DNA from 3 places in the Paenibacillus sp. USHLN196 genome. Region 2 is predicted to be linked to each of the others. Evidence: riboswitches for the same ligand, from Rfam matches in the RefSeq annotation. Region 2 holds a riboswitch; each other region holds the start of a gene.
What was found. Region 2 has a riboswitch for cyclic di-AMP ahead of WFI24_RS06305 (hypothetical protein). Riboswitches for the same ligand answer to the same signal wherever they lie in the genome.
Positions count from the first base shown of each region.

Region 1 (6,409 bases), on a different contig from region 2:
AAGTTACTTTTGTGAATCAGTCCAAAACGGATGACCATCCTATGCATCTCCATGGACAGTTTTTCCAAGTGCTAAGTAAAAATGGTCAATCCTATCAGGGGTCAACGATCATAAAAGATACACTAAATGTTAAACCAGGGGAAACTTATGTTGTTGCTTTTGAAGCCGATAACCCTGGAAATTGGATGTTCCATTGCCATGACTTGCATCATGCTTCCGCGGGAATGGTAACGGAAGTCATGTATACAGATTATGAAAGTAACTATACACCTGATCCGAGTGTGGAGAACGTAGCGGAATAAATAAGTAGCATTGATTTACTCTTTATTAAGATCTGCTAATAATACGTTAAAAGATAAACAGAAGAAATTATAATGCGGCGATCTTTCCCGGAATGTAACCGAGGATTGGTTGCCGCATTTTTTTAGAAACACCTTAATTGTAAAAAAGCGATACTGTTGCGCTTAAATGCATATCATTCTCTTCTATTAGCTAGCATACCAAAATCCCCCAGGTATAGAGAACTCATTAAAATGAACTCTAATCCGAGGGGACGATATTTCAGAACTATATTGGCGACGTTACTGACTTTTTTATTACAATATCATTCTATTGGAAGATGGACCTGAAAAGGAATACGCACGATCTTCAATATATATTTGATGCCATAAGATAAATACAAGAATGGTCCACAATTTACGGCTTGCATCCAATTTCCCTTCCTTATGGATCTCAAGTAGCTGCAATACATACGTTTTATTGATCCATTGATCTACGTCTGCTGTCATAATCAGATTCCTAGCCCATGAATACCATTCACTTTTTAACCATACTCTCGTTGGGACAGGAAAACCTAATTTTTTTCGTTGCTGTACATCAGGTGGAACCACATCTTTCATAGCATCACGGAGTAATAATTTAGTTGCTGTGGGTGTAACTTTATACTTAGTAGGGATGGTAGCAGCTAATTCAAATACTTTGGTATCTACAAAGGGAACGCGAAGTTCCAAGGAATTTGCCATCGACATTTTGTCTGCTTTCATTAGGATATTCCCACGTAGCCACGTATGAATATCAATATACTGCATCTGTGTGACTTCATCATATAACTTCGCTTGTTCATAAAGTGGCTTAGTCACCTGCTGGGTTGGTTTACATACTCCCTGCTCCGATAACCATGGTGCTAATACCTTACTTTTTTCATGATCCATAAAAATCTTCGCATTTCCAAAGTAACGTTCTTGCAGAATAAGACTCCCTCTTTCCAAGAATCCTTTGCCTTTCATGCCGGTAGGCAGTAATCGTCCAAGATGTCCTGCAAGACTTCTCCATGGACCTGGAAGACCCTGAAACATGCGGAGAGCATAGGGTTCCCGATAAATGTTGTAGCCACCAAAAAATTCATCTGCACCTTCACCTGAAAATGCCATCTTAACATGCTGACTAGCCAACTTCGATACAAAGTAGAGACCCACGGCTGATGGGTCTGCTACTGGCTCATCCATATGCCATATTAGAGAAGGTAGTATATCTATATAGTCGCGGGCATTAATCCGAATTTCATGATGCTCAGTCCCTAAATAGGCTGCTGTCTTCCTAGCATCATCCAATTCACTATAGCCCGGCATATCAAATCCAACGCTGAATGTTTGGGTTGGCTCCAAGCGATGAAGTAAACCAACTAAACTGCTTGAATCAATACCACCCGATAAGAATGCTCCCCTAGGGACATCTGAGTTCTTATGAATACGAACAGATTCCGTTATTACTGATCGTGTTTCCTCTACTAAATCGGAATACGACCTACTTTCATGGGGCTCAAACTTCACTTCGTAATACGGTCTGATGGTCATTCCATTATTCTGTACAATCAAATAATGGCCTGCTTTCAGTTTATGGATCTCTTTGAACATCGTTAGAGGTTCAGGTACATATTGAAATGTGAGATACTGATAAAGAGCATTTTCATCCACTTCCCTATCAATCCTACCTGAAGCCAGCAACGTTTTAATTTCAGAGCCAATCATGTATCCGGAGGCGGTCTCACTGTAATAAACAGGCTTGATTCCGAAATGATCCCGTGCCGCAAATAAAAGATCACTCCTTTGATCCCATATGGTGAACCCAAACATGCCTCGTAAATAGTTGACACATTTAATTCCAACGTCCTCATAAAGCCTCAGTAATACTTCGGTATCGGAATCTGTATAAAATGTATACCCCTTCTGACTCAACCAATCCCTCAACTCTTTATAATTATAAATCTCTCCATTGAATACCAACCAAATATCTTTGTTCTCATTGGTCATGGGCTGTGCCCCGTGCTCAATATCCAGTATACTTAGTCTCCTAAAACCCAGACCGATATGATCATGGATATATATCCCTTCATCATCTGGGCCACGATGAGCTATGGAGTCCGTCATCTGTTGCAGAATGTTTGCATCTACTGGCACATGATATTTGTTATATAAACTTACAAATCCACACATTGGGCTAATCTCCTCTAATCGATATAAGATTAGTTTAGCCTTCATGTATGTGGAATCTGTGTAAGAATACTGTCTATATCATAAATCACGTTCTTTTAAGTTATCTATATATTTACTGGATTAGTTCATTGGAGTGATTCTATATGTTCGAGGCAAGTTGTAAACAAAATGGACAAACCCGTCTCCTCACGGGCTTGTCCATATTTTTAATGACTGTCGTCAATCATTTTAAGATAGTTCTGCTCGCTAACCACTCGGCGAGCTGTAACATATCTGGATTTATAATAACTTTCAGATAAGCTACTAATTCGAACACCTTTACTGCTTGATGAATGTGCAAATTGATTGTTACCTACATAAATGCCCGCATGGGAAATGCTGCGACCATTTGTATTGAAGAAAACGAGATCTCCTGGGCGTAGTTCTTCTTTTTCTACAAACGATCCCTTTGTTGCTTGCATACTAGAGGTGCGCGGCAAATCTAGTTTAAATGCATTAAAAACATAAAGGATAAAACCGGAACAATCAAAACCTGATGTTGTGGTCCCACCATAAAGGTAGGGCGTTCCAACCACTTCTTTTATTTCTTCAGTTAGTTTTGCCTGACTAGCAAATGCTCCCGTTGCTGTGGAGGTAAATAAAACTGCTGCTCCAAGCACCGACAAAATGACCTTTTTCAAACTTTTGTTCCTCCCTTAGATGCCTACGGAGTTAGCTTAAGGATTCGGTTAAAGGCTCCCTATATTCTTATCTTGCAAGAATAATTCACCCAACAAATGGTTCCCCCGTTTTCAATACGAAATTCGGCAAAAATAGTTAAATGTTTGTAACCTATAGAGTATTATATTGTTATAATGTGTGGATTTTATGTAGAATTCTCATATATCTTACTCTACAAAAAATGAAAAGACCGTCCCCTGTTAAATTCAGGGAACGATCGCTTCTTAGGACAAATTCTTTTTTTTACCAGCTTCTACTTATAAGCTCAAGGCTCTTCTACACTATACAACCACTTATATCCTATGCCCCAAACTGTTTGAATGGGATTCTGTTCTAATCCAGCCAACTGTAACTTCTCGCGGATATTTTTGACGTGGGTGTCCACGACTCGGTTATCCCCAAAAAAGTCACTTCCCCACAGACGTTCAATGATTTCATCTCTAGAGAAAACTCTTTGTGGGTGCTCAGCCAACATAAGCAAGATATCAAGTTCCTTTTGGGTTAAATCCAGATTTGTGTCTAATACCAAAACTTGTCTTCGATCTGGATAAATAATCATGTCTGAATACACGATTTTTCTACCGACTTCTTTTAGGCTCGAAGACTGTGAAGATCGTCGAATAAGTGCAAACAGGCGAGCGATGAGTTCATCTGAATTTACAGGTTTCACCATATAATCATCAGCACCCACTCCTAAGCCATGCACCTTATCCTTCACATCCCCTCGAGCAGTAAGCATTAATATAGGAGTTTCACTAAATGCTCTGATTTTTTTACAAAGATGCCAACCATCCATATCCGGCATCATAACGTCTAATAAAATGACATGATACGAATTTTTCTGAAGATAGGACAGTCCTTCGGTTCCATTATGAGCTTCCGTAATATCAAAACCTTCTTTAGTTAAATAAATACGCAATAGATTTCTCATATTCCATTCGTCATCAATAACTAATGCTTTCAACTTGTTCATATGGTCATCACCATCCAATACAAAAATCTATAGATATATTACAACATAGCCGTTCTTCTTACTTTAATTTTCAAATATCATTAGCTCAATTGTTTTACATATTATATTTTGGAACTATGTGATTTCAATGAAGAAGACGTGATGGTCGGAAAAATTATTTTAAATCGCGTGCCCTCTCCAATTTTACTTTCTACCTGTATTGTTCCTCCTTGTTGTACTACAAGACTTTGAACAATAGACAGCCCAAGTCCAGTTCCTCCATATGCCCGAGATCTGGATTTCTCAACTCGGTAAAAGCGCTCAAATATATTCGGAAGTTCTTCTGCTGAAATTCCGGGTCCCGTATCGCAAATACTTATCGCCACCCCACCTGTTTCAGAACTTAAAGAAACTTGAATATACCCCTCAGCTGTGTAACGAATGGCATTATCCAACAGATTAAGAATGATCTGTTCCAGTCGGTTAGGGTCTACAAAAATATGAGGTACGGAACTCAGGTTACTTTGAATCGTAAGATCTTTCTCTTGGGCTTTTAATTGAACCTTATCTATAGACCTTTGGATAATCGAAGTGGGTGCGACAGACATTAGTTTTAAGTCAATTTTACCTTCCTCCATCTTAGACAGTTCAAAGAGATCATTTATGATTACATTTAAACGTTGTGCTTCCTCAGAAATGATTTGTAAATATTTTTTCTTTTCTTCTTCATTTTCCACCAGATTTTTAGCCAATATGTCTGCATACCCTTCCATATAGGTAATGGGTGTTTTCAATTCATGAGAGACGTTGGCAAAGAACTCCGAACGATTATCTCGATATTGTTTTAATTCTCTAGCGAGGTCGTTTATGGCTTGTGACAATGAACCAATCTCATCTTTAGTTTCCACCGGAATTTCAAGATTCAGTTCTCCTTTGGCAATTTGGCGAGTTGCACTTTCAATTTTCAGTAATGGATTCGATAATTTTTTGGATAGAAAAAAGATGCAACCCAACGCCAATAACAGTGATCCAAATCCAGTTATAAATAGTAAATTTCTGATCGTTTGGATCGATTCTTTCATCTTTTCTAGAGAACTAATCACATAAATCCCTTTGACCGTTGGATTAGTGGTCACGGGGATACCATGAAGCAGGTAAAGTTCGTTATTTAATGTGAATTCTCTTTCCACCTTCTTCCCTTCAAACAATTTATCATTGTCCCAGATATAGTCAGGGAGAGTTGAGGCGTCTGAAGTCTTTGATTCAATGAATGTTCCTTGTGCGCTCAAGATATACATCTGGACCCCCGTAAAATCGGCCATTTGTTCTGCACTGTTACCTTGCTCCTCAAGCATAGTAGACAAATGTGCTGCTAACTCGTTGGCTTCATCGTGTACTTTAGATGACAAAAAATTCGTGAATATGAGGTTAAGTACAATGCTTAGCAATATTAAAATCCCAATAAACAAGCTGAAAATGGTAAAACTGAGTTTTAAATGAATTTTATTCCACACCGAATATATCACCTTTTGATATCATTATTAGGAAAATAAAACAGTCGCCATTATGGCGACTCATAAATATTTCCCTGTTTAATTTATTTTTGCCATTTACTATAGATTAAAGCACTCTCTTTAATTCTTCAGCAGTGATTCTCTTCAAAAACTTACTGAATTTTTCCTTACCTTTTGCATGAATTTTATAATAATCAATTATTTTCATTACAGTTTGTGTCACTTCCGCTTCCGTTAAACCAGCTAGAAAAAGTTCTGCCAAAGAAGCTTTGATCCCTTTTGGATCTCCACCTATATACATATCGAATTTATCTTTCATTTTAACGATTCCGATATCTCTCAAGAGGGGTTCACTAGTCCCAAGTGCACACCCAGCATATCCGACCTTAAGAGGTGTCGGTGTCAATATCCCCGCTATAGCTTGATTTAATTTTAGAGCAATGTCTATTCCAGACTCCTCAGCTCCTCTGCAAAAATTGCAAGCGATCAGGGCCTTAGTTGCATAACCTGCAGGGTTTACCTCAAGTCCAATGCTTCGAAGATTGTCAGTTACGACTCCTTCTGATTCAGCCGATATTTCAATATAAAATTGTTTAAACGGAGTCATCTCGGTCTTTTGCTCTGGCCCAACAAGTTTACTGATAGCTGAAAGTTGCACTGCAGTAAACAAGCTACCTCCTACTTGAACTGGTGGGGAAACTGCAATCATCAACCTTTCATTATTCACTTCT
Region 1 covers NZ_JBBCYH010000022.1:46,690-53,098, forward strand. Annotated here, with positions in the region: gene WFI24_RS31415 (multicopper oxidase family protein) at 1-302, shown strand, start outside; gene asnB (asparagine synthase (glutamine-hydrolyzing)) at 597-2,492, opposite strand; gene WFI24_RS31425 (C40 family peptidase) at 2,699-3,172, opposite strand; cyclic di-AMP (ydaO/yuaA leader) riboswitch at 3,178-3,311, opposite strand; gene WFI24_RS31430 (response regulator transcription factor) at 3,478-4,185, opposite strand; gene WFI24_RS31435 (sensor histidine kinase) at 4,287-5,678, opposite strand; gene WFI24_RS31440 (nitrite reductase) at 5,785-6,405, opposite strand.
Region 1: linked by a shared signal. The riboswitch ahead of WFI24_RS31425 (C40 family peptidase) and the one ahead of WFI24_RS06305 (hypothetical protein) in region 2 are both predicted to bind cyclic di-AMP.

Region 2 (6,409 bases):
CGTCTGATCGCCATCATCCCTGCTGTAATTGTTACAGCCATCGCTGGAGAACATGGCACAGAAGAACTGCTCATTTTGAGCCAGGTCGTGCTGTCTCTTCAATTACCTTTTGCTGTAATTCCCTTGGTGATGTTCACGAGTGATAAAAAAAGCATGGGTGCGTTCGCCAACAAATTATGGCTCAAAATCATCTCATGGGTCATTGCCGCTGTTATCGTTGTGCTAAATGTATATCTGATCATTCAGACGATCCGCTTGTTCTAATTCATTCTAATTGACTAAATAATAAAAAGGCTGATCGACTCCGGTATGCGATACCCAAGTTGATCAGCCTTTTATTGTTGCTCTGCAGCAACGTGTCTTCATTTATAGTAGAAAATCTTGTACGCAATCATCTAATTCTGGTTTGGCGCCAATAACGGCAGGAGCTGATCCAATGAATCAACGGTCCAATCTGCACGTTCGTCATCCGATAGTTCCGGCTGGAATCTCCCGTAACCCTGCATAATCCGTATCGTACGCATGCCCAGCTTCCGAGCAGGAATAATGTCATTATCGATCCGATCGCCGATCATGACGGCTTCCTCTGGTTCACAACCGGCCTGCTTCAAGGCCACAGCGTATAACTCAGGGTCTGGCTTGGACACCCCTTCTTCAGCCGAACAGGCCAGAACATCAACATACTTTCGCAACCCGTAGCTCTCCAGTCTCTCTTCCGTTCCAGGACTCTGATTGGCAATAATGCCAATGCGATAATGCTTCGACAAGTGCTGAAGAACCGAATCCGCTGAAGGAAAAGGATGTTCAAGATCTTTTTGAAACTTCAGCTTGTCCTGAATCTGTTTCTGGTGCTTCTCGTCTCCAATGAATGTGCGAATAGCCACTCTCATCGGCCATTGCTCATAATTCTGGTAACAGTTCGCGAACAGTTCTCGTACCGCCTCAATCTTCACCGGATACCCCAAAGCGCAAGCTTCGCGAACGAACTGTCCGATAATATCATCAACCGGCTCCCATTCATCCACCAGCGTATCTCCAACATCAAAAAACAACCACTTCAATCCACCTACATCCGGCACGCCAATTCCTCCTTGTAAGCCACAGGCGATTCCTTATCCTTATTTAAAAGTTCGTGTTCAAAAAGTCTGGTTTTCAGTACCGAGAAGATGGAATGAAGCTAGAAATGGAGTAGCGGAGCGTAGGGAAAACTACGTGAGCAACGGACATTTCGGCTGAATTTCATATTCGATGCTGAGGATGCCGCCAGGCATCCTTCGTAATCAAAAGCGGACTTTTTGAACTACCTATAAAACCATAAAAAAGAAGACCCACCATCAAGCATGAGTCTCCTCAAATTTCCGTTTATTGATATATTCAATTATAACAGGCCCCTTACACCGGAGCAATCACAAGCTAACAAGCTAGCGCACTAACCATTCAGGAGAAAGCCGACTTCTCCATTAAGTGAATACACAATCCGGTCTGCACCCATTCCTCGATAAATGCCCTTTGGATGACTCTGCTCCGTAATGACGCACAGGGACTTCGATGTCCACGAACGGCAGATCTGCAAATATCGACAGGTCAGATTCAGGCTGTTCTCGAAAATAAACACGTTTCCTACGCTGCCCTGCGGCAAAAACCATTTTTGAGCTGCAGCCGTGTTCATTCGAATGACATGCTCTACCCCGATTCTACGGAGTCTACGCTCTTCCCCTGCACTGTTGGTTAGAACGGCAAACGGCATTTTTTTGTACATCAGCAATTTGATAAATTTGCGTCCTGCTTCATTTGGAGCAGTCACTAAGATCATCTCAGTATCCATCATTCGTTCCTCCCTTGGCGTGAAAAGACAACAAAAAAGAAGCGTGGGGGACCAAGGCCTCCCGAACGCTTCTTAAATAACCCATGGCGAAAACACCATGAACCAGCGTACGGCTTGTTGCCTCTCCCTTTAACGCTTACGAGGTTAGCTGACGGATTCGGGCGCGAGAGTCGCCCTATTTCCGGCTGTCACCGGAAAATTCACCCCATGAATACCACTGTCCTGGACAGCGCATTCCGTTGGTTCCCCCGTTTCCCACTCATCAATGAATGGAAACTCAGCGATTAAAACATCGTTCGTATATCTTAAAGTAAGATCGAGCGATATTATCGTTTGTTTCGTTTTTCAAGTACAATTTAGTTTAAATTGAAATTACGTTATGAATCATACACCCGCGACATGACGGTGTAAAGTCCGCCCAGATCACCGAATCGGCAGATTTTTGCCAATACCCATCCATAATAACGCTTACAATAAGGTTATACTCTACCCATCTCTTCAAGGCTATCTAATTCTCACTCTGACGAAAATCACATCGATATTCATTCACGTATTCTGCACAACTTGCCTGTTTTGATTCTTTTAACACCATATTAGTTTTGCAATATTTAATTGTAACCAATATAATAAGAGGTATAAGATTAGATCATGGAGGCGATTTAGATGACAGTCTACGATTACAAAGTGAATACCCTTCGCGGTCAAGAAGTTGAAATGTCCGACTACCGTGACAAAGTGCTACTGATTGTGAATACGGCAAGCTCATGTGGCCTTACTCCTCAATTCAAAGGTCTGCAAGAACTGCAAGACAAGTTTCAGGATGCCCCTTTTGCAGTTCTGGGTTTTCCAAGCAACCAGTTTGCACAGGAAAAAGGATCTTCCGACGACATTGCAGAGTTCTGTCAGATGAATTATGGCGTGAGCTTCCCAATGTTCGAGAAAATTGATGTGAACGGCTCAAGCGCTCATCCTCTCTTCCAGCATCTAAGCAAAGAAGCTCCTGGCCTGCTCGGCTCCAAAGCAATCAAATGGAATTTCACCAAATTCCTTGTGGATCAGAACGGACAGGTACTGAAACGTTACGCTCCCAAAACAACACCCGACAAGATTGAAGAAGATATCAAGAACTTGCTTCAAAAATAACACACAGGCCACCCGCAACCGGACGATCGCCCCGGTAATGGATGGCCTTTTTTCTGACCTGAGGTTCTACTGGCCGAAAATACAAAAAGAAGAAGCTTTCCAATAAAGGAAAGCTTCTTCTTAATCGTTCATATGATGCGGTCGAGAGGACTCGAACCTCCACGGGCATACGCCCACTACCCCCTCAAGATAGCGTGTCTGCCATTCCACCACGACCGCATGTCGTAAATAATCGGCAACAGAATTGATTATACCGGCTTTAGATCTAAAAGTAAAGCACTTTTTAATACTTCTTTATCAGCCAGGCATTTTCCTCAAAAATCGCATATTCTCGTCATGTTCAGTCATGAACTGCATATCATTAGTTTTGATCCCCTCTTTTCCGGATAGAGCCGATCTGTGTAATCATTTATATATAGTAATATATAGTCTTCCCCTACACTCTGATAACAACTGACGTTGAATGATATATTAGATAACACAACATATGATTTATCAATTTAAAACCATAAATTACAAGGATTCTATTGACAAAAAGCGGACGTTTATGGGAAGATAACTATCATATAATTCGGATTTTCAAACACAAAGCAAACAAAAAGGTAAATAAATGTTACTTTAAGTGACATTTAACGAACACAGGAGGCGAATGATTGTGAACCGTGGGAATAAGCTGCTCGATTATGTCAAACTGCTTGATTCCTCTATTCAGGTCGGAGGGTTCACCCATTCCTTCGGCATGGATATCCATATCAAGGAGGGTACCATTCGTAATGCTGAAGATCTCGAATCATTCATGCGTTGTCAGTTGCATCCCAGCATCGTTCGTCTTGAAGGGATGGCCATAAAAGGCATCTATACCGCAGCAGATCACAAGGATACATGGCGGATAGCTCTGATCGACAAGCTCGTCCATGTTCAGCGAACTCCTGGAGATCTCAGAGAACAAGCTGCTGTTATGGGCAAACGATTGATCAGACTCGCACGCGCTCTGCACCCCTGGATTGATTTCAGCCAGCTCGAACAGATCTTCGCCAAATATGATTCGGTTGGCTGCCTCTCCACTGTTCATGCCTGGATTAACCACCATCTCGATATCCCGGTCGAGGAGGCGGTCCTTGGTTATCTGCATTCAGCCATGAATGCCTGCATAACCGAAGCCTCCAAAGTTATTCCCCTGAATAACGATATAACCAAAGATCTGATGGTCCGCCTGGCCGCAGATCTGGAGAATGAATGGAACACCGTCAGCGCCTCGGCTGCGGATGGACTGGCACAGCCAACCTCGATGTCCATGAAATCGTTTTTCCCCAGTTTCCATATGCTTGGAGCTGGACTTCATGCCTACAGGGCCTAATCCTCTTTCTCCTCAGCTTCACTTGCCTTCATTCGGACAAACAAAAAACACGCGGCAACCTCCTTGCCGACGTGTTTTTTTGTCATTTTATTTGTTTATTTAACGTATTTACGCCATTTAACATCACAAAATACACTTTTTTCCGTCTTTTTTAATTGTTAGATGACGCATTTACGTATATAATAAAATATACAGCTCGCATTTCTATATATTCTACATGAAGAGATGGCGACTGAATACTACAATCTAACCAGGGGTGAACCCTTTTGAACAAGAAAAAACCAGTGACTCCGTTCGGATGGGCCATCAAACGACGGCTAACCGAGCTTCAAGTGGACCAGAAGACCTTTTGTGAACAGTACGGTATCCCGCCCTATCGTTTGTCCAATCTCATTCACGGCACACGCAAAGCAACCCGCTTCAGGCATCTGGTCGCTGATATTTTGGATATTCCAGATGAACTGAGATAAGATTTCCGTCAAAGGAGGACCTCATTCATGAGACATGTTACATCCGACCTGGAAAGCCTTACGTTCCAATCCATACGTCACCAACTCATCATCGTTGACCACCACTGGGTTATCCACAGCTGCAACCGCGCTTGGCAACAGGGACTGGGTCAATTTCCACCAAGCTCGGATGCGAACAATAATCATAGACATTACCTGCATCTGTTGGAAGCTTGGGCGTTACGAGGCAGGAATGCCGCTACGGCACTTGTTGCACAGAATTTGAAAGAAAGCGGAACACCCTTTAATCGAAATCATACATATGACATCTGCGTGTATACGATATATAACGAAGAAAGGTGGTTCCGTACGGAACTCACCCCTCTAGTTCATACTGAGCCCCTTCCGGATACTCATCTGGCTTTGATCGCACACGTGGATATTACCGAACAGAAAAAGACAGAACGCCAATTAAAGAAGGCTCTGTCTGAAGTGCGTACATTACGTGGACTGCTGCCTATCTGCGCCGTCTGCAAACAGATCAAGGATGAAGAAGAACATTGGAACTCCGTCGAAAGTTATCTGGAGAAGCATACCCACGCCGAATTCACCCATGATATCTGCCCGGAATGCATTCGACGATTATATCCGAAATACTCGAACATCCTGGACAAGCGCTCCTGAACCCACTCTCCACCCGAAACTGCAGCTCCAACTAAACGGACAGATGATGTTCAAACTGGGACATATCCAGTTCTTGCGGTGTCCCGTGCAGGGTAATGGCACCTTTATCCATGATATAGATGTAATCTGCGGCATTGCGTACAAAATCAATACTCTGCTCCACCAGCAGAACAGAGAGATCCCCCTTCGCCTTGAGCTGCAAAATGACTTGCCGAATGTCCTCCACAATGGAAGGCTGGATACCTTCTGTTGGCTCATCAAGCAGCAGCAACCCCGGACGCGAAGCCAGCGCCCGGGCGAACGCCAACTGCTGCTGCTGCCCACCACTCAGATCTCCGCCCTGCCGTCCATACATCGTCGCAAGCACCGGGAACATCGCAAGCACATCCTCCGGGAACGTCTTTACACCTGGGGCACTTGTCTCAAGGCCAAGTAACAAGTTTTCTTTCACCGTAAGCTGCGGGAAAATCTCCCGCCCTTGCGGTACATAACCAATCCCCGCCCTCGCCCGCTTGGCTGAGTCCAAGGTGGATAACTCCTGATTTTTCCACTGAATATTGCCCTTGCGCGTTTTCAGTAGTCCCATTAATGTCTTCATCAACGTCGTTTTACCCACACCATTACGACCCATCAGACACACCACCTGCCCAGGCTGTACGTCCAGGCTCACACCACGAAGCACATTACTTTCCCCATAGCCGGATTCAATTCGTTGCAGCGACAGCATGGTCACCCCTCCTTTTGCCCAGATACACTTCCGCTACCTTCGGATCTGCCTGTACCTCCGCCATCGTACCTTCCTTCAGCAGTTTCCCTTCATGCATCACCGTTACCTTGGCTGCGAACTCTCGCACAAACTCCATATCATGCTCCACCACCACAACCGAGCGCTCACGCGCAATTTCTTGCAGTAGTCGCCCGGTCTTGTGTGTTTCTTCGTCCGTCATGCCT
Region 2 covers NZ_JBBCYH010000002.1:656,725-663,133, reverse strand. Annotated here, with positions in the region: gene WFI24_RS06315 (Nramp family divalent metal transporter) at 1-264, shown strand, start outside; gene WFI24_RS06310 (HAD family hydrolase) at 396-1,079, opposite strand; gene WFI24_RS06305 (hypothetical protein) at 1,430-1,828, opposite strand; cyclic di-AMP (ydaO/yuaA leader) riboswitch at 1,944-2,118, opposite strand; gene WFI24_RS06300 (glutathione peroxidase) at 2,489-2,968, shown strand; tRNA gene WFI24_RS06295 (tRNA-Leu) at 3,105-3,187, opposite strand; gene WFI24_RS06290 (urease accessory protein UreF) at 3,624-4,325, shown strand; gene WFI24_RS06285 (XRE family transcriptional regulator) at 4,592-4,795, shown strand; gene WFI24_RS06280 (hypothetical protein) at 4,823-5,458, shown strand; gene urtE (urea ABC transporter ATP-binding subunit UrtE) at 5,490-6,185, opposite strand; gene urtD (urea ABC transporter ATP-binding protein UrtD) at 6,163-6,409, opposite strand, start outside.

Region 3 (6,409 bases), on a different contig from region 2:
GTTCAGGTTTCGTTAGTATTCCTTTAATACGTTTCCATACACTCATGATAATTACTCCTGTTCCTTATCTTATAAACAAGCTGCAATAATCAGTGCGCCCACGATATGTAAAGCGCCAGAGAACAACCCGTATCCTGTCTTCCCTTGCTGAATTCCGGTATCCAGATCCAGAGTGGCCCATTTGCGAATCATAAAGTGTACGACACTCTCCAGAATCAACAAAATGATAAAGGATACAACGGAGACCAACAGTGCTTCTCCCAGGTGACCAGCCGTAGAAATGGACGTAGCCAGAACATACCCTTGCGCAAATAATTTCATCACCATACGTGTAGTAACAGCCATATTGCCAGCCTTAACTTCAGCAAAATCCTTATATTTCGTAAACAGTGAATCAACATACATCAAAACAAACAGCAAAACCGCACCAGATCCGGTCCAGACCAGCATCGCCAAAATGTTCAAATCCATTTACACAGCCCCCACATATCAACATGAACCGCATTTAAAAGCGAAGGAGAAACACTCTTCTCCTCCGCTGGTTAACCCTGCTGACAACCAAGGTGTTAGTTCTTATTATCGTACTGTTTCATCAATGCTGCCAGTTCGTCTTCAACAGCCTTGTCTTTACCCAGCTTCTCGAACTCTTCATCAAGCGACTTGCCTTTGGATGACATCTCGTTGCTTGCTTCAGCTTGTGCTTCCATTTGCATCATTTTCTCTTCCATTCGCTTCATGCCGGCACTTGCCGTATCCGAGCCAAATCCATTCAACGCTTTGTTGATTTCCGTTTGGGCTTTTGCTGCATTGTAGCGGGCTACCAATGTTTCACGTTTGTTCTTCATTTGAGTCAACTGCTTACGCATCTCGTCGAGCTTGCCACGCAGGTTATCTGCAGAAGCCTTGTTCTGATCATAGCTGGTTTTGTACTCAGCCATCTTCTCTTCAGCAACCTTTTTCTCTTCAAGAGCCCGGCGAGCCAGGTCCAGGTTCTGAGCACGTGCCGCCGTGTGCGCCTGTTCTTCACGTTTCTTCACAAGCGCTTCCTGCTCTTCGAACAACTGCTTGAATTTCTTCTCAATGGCGATCTGTGCGGCTACTGCTTTCTCCGCATCCTCCAGATCCTCTTGCATGTCACGGATATATTGGTCCGTCATCTTGATTGGATCTTCTGCCTTGTCAATAATGGCATTAATGTTAGACATCGTTAAATCACGCAATCGTTTGAAAATGGACATTATGGTATTCCTCCTAGTCGATATTACATCGTATATAATTATACATACGTAAGAATCTACATCTCGTTTCAATTTTAGCAAATAAAATCAAAACATGCGATTGCTCTTACGTCAGGAAGATTGTTTATCCTTATTCAGATGATCCTCCATCAACCTCTCTGCAGTCTGCACGATTTCGTCGATCTGCATCCGTGTAATGGAATCAAAATGGATACCCATAATTACCGTAACGGTTACTTTCAGCTGCAGGGCAGCTTTTCGGGCAAGCCGTTCACAGAGCTCTTGTTCCTTATGACCCGGAATATGTACCGTAGTCCCACTAACCCGCTCATGATCGACATAGAACGTGGCTACAGCGCCAATATGCGCCTTTCCTCCGGTAACGAGAAAAACCTTATCCTCTCCTGCTTCAATCACCTGTAAACGTATCGATTTCAAATCATATGTACTCATAGCCATCCACCTATCCTTCTCTATATGTTATATATGGAGGAATTATGGCTTTCATGAGCTACATCGGCAATGAAAATTCTCACACTACGCATAACTTATGGATACCCCGGGCATACCAAAGAGAACGTCATTTTGGAAAAGGAGGCCGTTATTATGCGCGTACGCCTCATTATGCTGATGGTTATCGTTATTTTTCTCGGAGGGTATCATGCTCCAGTTGTTTCATCGCGGGATGCTTCAAGCCCGCCAAGTGAGTCGGTATCAGGTTCAGATTCCGCGGAACAAGAACAACTGACATTGGGACAATTACGTCAAAAATATGCCGATACGTTCAAAACCAATGGTCCTTCAACCAAACAGGTTGCACTGACTTTTGATGATGTGCCCGATCCACGATTTACTCCGCAGGTGCTGGATGTATTGAAAAAATACAAAGTCAGAGCTACCTTCTTCATCGTGGGTAGTCGTGCTGAGAAACATCCGGATCTGGTAAAACGCATGGTTAAGGAAGGACATATCGTTGGCAATCACAGCTATAATCATCCGGAATTCGGTAAGCTGTCGATGAATGCCTTTCGCAAACAAATTTTACATACCGGCGATATTATTCACCACCTCACGGGATATACCCCCAAAATGATACGGCCACCTTATGGTGACATTAATGAGGAACAGCTGAAATGGGCTGCCAGACAGCATTATAGCATTGTGAACTGGAATGTGGATTCGTTGGACTGGAAAGGCCTCTCCAAGGAAAAGGTGAAAGATAATATCCTATCTGCCGTGAAACCTGGTTCCATCGTTCTGCAGCATGCAGGAGGCGGTGTGGGCTCTAACCTGAACGGCACGATTGAGGCTCTGCCCGAAGTCATTGAGGAACTGCGTCACCGCGGATATGAACTGGTCACGTTGGACGAAATGTTGGGATTGCCTAAGGCCAAAGATTAGAATGTCCATGATCCGTGTCAAGAAATGATTACGAATGTTAAAAGGGTGCCTGTTCAATCGCAAGTTAGCGACTGCCAGACACCCTGTTTGAATTCATTAGATGTAATTACTTGCTACTTCAGAATGTACAGCTCGATATCCTGAAAACCAAATGTGCTTACGGACTGCTTGCTACCCGGAATGAAGATATCAATTCGGTGACCCTTGATTGCTCCACCCACATCACGTGCTGTGGCTACAAAAGCCTGTTTGGGCAATCCTGGATGGCTGTGACCTGTGACCAATACTTTGGTTCCGAGCGGAATCACACTTGGATCAACTGCAATCGTACCCAGTTCAAGATCATTGCCGAAGTAATCCACAGGACCCCATCCTCCATTTTCGGACGGATCTGCAGAGTATGCCGTTGCTTTCACATTCACTGCTTTACTGTAATCAAACGTTTTGCCCCAGGCTTGAACCACTTTGTTATCTGCGTTAACGTCCAAGCTTGCTGTGGTAACCGTCTTCGCTTGAGCCTTGCTTTCCGTAGCGGCAGCAGCAACTTTGTTTGCTTTGCCGGGGATTGTAATTTTCAAACCACCATAAATGTTGTAAGGCGAAATGTCGTTATTTGCTTTAACCAACGTGTTAAGTGCTACTCCATATTGTTTCGATAAGGTGTAGAAGGTATCCCCCTCTTTGGCCACATGAACTGAATCTGCGTGAGCCGGAACGGCTTGAATAAGCATTGCTGTTGTCAATAATGCTACTGCTGTTTTGGCTATACGTTTCTTGTTAATCATGGTCTTCCTCCCTCATTGTGCCTGCGAAGTTAGTTGTCGGATTCGGATGAGGAGCCCACCCTATAGGTTCTTCGTTACATTTGGAATCATTATGTACCCCTAATTCACCCCAAGCAGTGTGCCGTATATCTTCCCCCTGCACGATCTGCATTGTTACATCCCCCGCACTCCCTGTCCGGAAGTTTCGGCAGAGTTCAATATATCACAATTTTGTAACCTGAACTTGTAGTAATTCTTACCAAATAATTTTCTGCACGTCATCATCTGTAAGAATACTGGATAATTTCGAGATGTTGGATACACCGATTCATAATATTAGGTAACAGAAAAGTTACTTTTCGATTTCATTAGTGGATATTACGCATAAAAAAATAGCGCTACCGACATAAAGTCAGTAACGCTATTTGATTCATGAATTTAGAGTACCTTAGCAAGAAAATCACGTGTTCGTGGATTTTTGGGTGCTCCGAACACCTCATCTGGTGTTCCTTCTTCCACAATAACCCCGCCATCCATGAACAGGATCCGGTCTCCCACTTCACGTGCAAAACCCATTTCATGCGTCACGATGACCATGGTCATCCCGCCTTCTGCAAGGCGTTTCATGACATCCAGCACTTCACCAACCATCTCGGGGTCCAGTGCCGAAGTAGGCTCGTCAAACAGCATGACATGCGGTTGCATGGCCAATGCTCTTGCAATGGCGATCCGCTGCTTCTGTCCACCGGACAGCTGATTCGGGAATGTATCTTTCTTATCGTACAAGCCCACAGTGTTAAGCAGATCAGCAGCAATTTTCTCTGCTTCCTGCGTGGATTGCTTCTTCACTTTGATTGGGGCAATTGTAATGTTTTGCTGCACCGTTTTGTGTGGGAACAGGTTAAAATGCTGGAACACCATCCCCATTTTTTCACGAGTCGCGTTAATGTTGTGCTTGGGGTCCGTTATTGAAACACCTTCAAAATCGATTTCACCTGATGTAGGTTGTTCCAAGAGGTTCAGGCAACGTAAGAATGTACTTTTACCTGAACCGGAAGGACCGATGACCACGACAACCTCGCCTTTGCCAATGGTCACGTTAATGCCCTTAAGCACATCGTTATTTCCATAAGATTTGTGTAATTGTCTAACGTCTATCACTTGCACTCAACTTCCTTTCCAGTCGTCCCAGCAGCTTGGACAAAATGAACGTCAATACAAAGTAAATGGCTGCCGCAATAACAAACGGACTCATTCCTTGGTACGTAATGTTTTTGACAACACTTGCCTGATACATAATGTCCACCATACCGATAACAGAGATAATGGAGGATTCCTTGATGATCGTTATGAATTCATTACCAATTGCCGGCAATACGGCCTTGAAAGCCTGTGGCAATATGATGTAACGCATGGCTGCACCTCTGCCCATTCCGAGGGAGCGAGCTGCTTCCAACTGGCCACGATCCACCCCTTGAATACCTGCTCGGAAAATTTCCGCAAGATAGGCACCACTATTGATGGAAAGTGTGATAATACCCGCTTGAAGGGGACTAAAATTAATACCAAATGTCAGGGCCAATCCGTAATAGATTATCATCAATTGCACTAGCATCGGAGTACCCCGAATGACTTCGACATATGCTGTTCCAATCCAACGCAGAATGGCTACATCATGCAGACGGAACAAACAGATGATCAGTCCGATGATAACCCCAAATATTACACCAAGTGCAGATAACAGGAGCGTGTATCCTACACCTGTTGCATAGAAGCTCTTGTATTGCCAGAACACTTCAATTATATTTTGTGATTTGTTCACTTTATCAGCCATCAGGAGACTGGCGTCTGTGACCATCTGTTCGATCTTATTTTCACTTTTCAATCGCTCGAGCGTTCCATTTACCGCACTTAGCAACTCTGTATTACCTTTACGGATTCCAATTGCTGCTTCTACCTGTTCTTCATCAGGAACAGCAGGAGCAAGTGCAATCACATCGTCCAGATATCCCGCAGCAACGGTATCTTCAACGATTGCTGCATTTATACGATTCGTTTGCAACTGCAACACAATATCAGAAATTTTATCGAGCGCAGTAAGCTTCGCTCCTGGGATATTCTGTCCAATCGTCTCTTGAATGGAACCCTTCTGAACCCCTATTTTTTCATTCTCCAGTTCTGCCATCGTCGGATATTTGTCTTTATCCGCACTGCGAACCATGATTACTTGTTTGGACTTGTAATAGGTGTCGGAAAAATCAATACTTTGCTTCCGCTCATCGGTTGGTGTCATGCCCGAGATGACCAGATCCACACGACCGCTCTGCAATGCAGGCAGGAGTCCGTCGAAGCCCATATCTTCAATGACAAGCTCAGCGCCAAGGTCTTTGGCAATTTCTTTGGCAATGGCAATATCAAAACCAACGATTTGATCTTTGCCATCGATCACTTTATGGAATTCATAGGGTGCAAAATCGGCACTTGTACCGAGCACCAGCTTTTTACTGCTTGAATTGTCTGTAGTCCCACTTGCAAGTGCCACAGGAACGGCAGTCGTCAGCAGAACGACAAAGGTCAACAGCATCATAGTGTAACGACTTATCAATTTCAACCTTGTTCTCTCCCCTTACAATACTTTGTATGCTTCTCATGTTGATGACTGAGTCATTATAAAGTACAATGCATGATTATGCAATGCATTTTGACATTACAAATCTTGACTTGTTTCTGAAAAAATGAAGCAAACATGATATAATCAATGAATTATTTTCATTTTTGCATAAGGAGTTTACTAATGACATCTAACAAATCACAGATCCAGACGGTTATTGATCAATATGCTTCCCGTTTTAAAGCCATTTCATCATATATCGGTGCCAACCCCGAACTGGGAAATGAAGAGTTCCTTGCTTCTGCTCGTCTAAAAGAAGAACTGGTCTATCACGGGTTCACTGTAGAGGCTCCAATCCTTGGACTAGACACAGCTTTTATTGGAACCTATTCTGC
Region 3 covers NZ_JBBCYH010000001.1:666,798-673,206, forward strand. Annotated here, with positions in the region: gene WFI24_RS02860 (DUF4178 domain-containing protein) at 1-46, opposite strand, end outside; gene WFI24_RS02865 (DUF350 domain-containing protein) at 70-471, opposite strand; gene WFI24_RS02870 (PspA/IM30 family protein) at 567-1,238, opposite strand; gene WFI24_RS02875 (prenylated flavin chaperone LpdD) at 1,350-1,691, opposite strand; gene WFI24_RS02880 (polysaccharide deacetylase family protein) at 1,845-2,639, shown strand; gene WFI24_RS02885 (3D domain-containing protein) at 2,753-3,424, opposite strand; cyclic di-AMP (ydaO/yuaA leader) riboswitch at 3,427-3,624, opposite strand; gene WFI24_RS02890 (amino acid ABC transporter ATP-binding protein) at 3,842-4,564, opposite strand; gene WFI24_RS02895 (ABC transporter substrate-binding protein/permease) at 4,551-5,987, opposite strand; gene WFI24_RS02900 (M20 family metallopeptidase) at 6,198-6,409, shown strand, end outside.
Region 3: linked by a shared signal. The riboswitch ahead of WFI24_RS02885 (3D domain-containing protein) and the one ahead of WFI24_RS06305 (hypothetical protein) in region 2 are both predicted to bind cyclic di-AMP.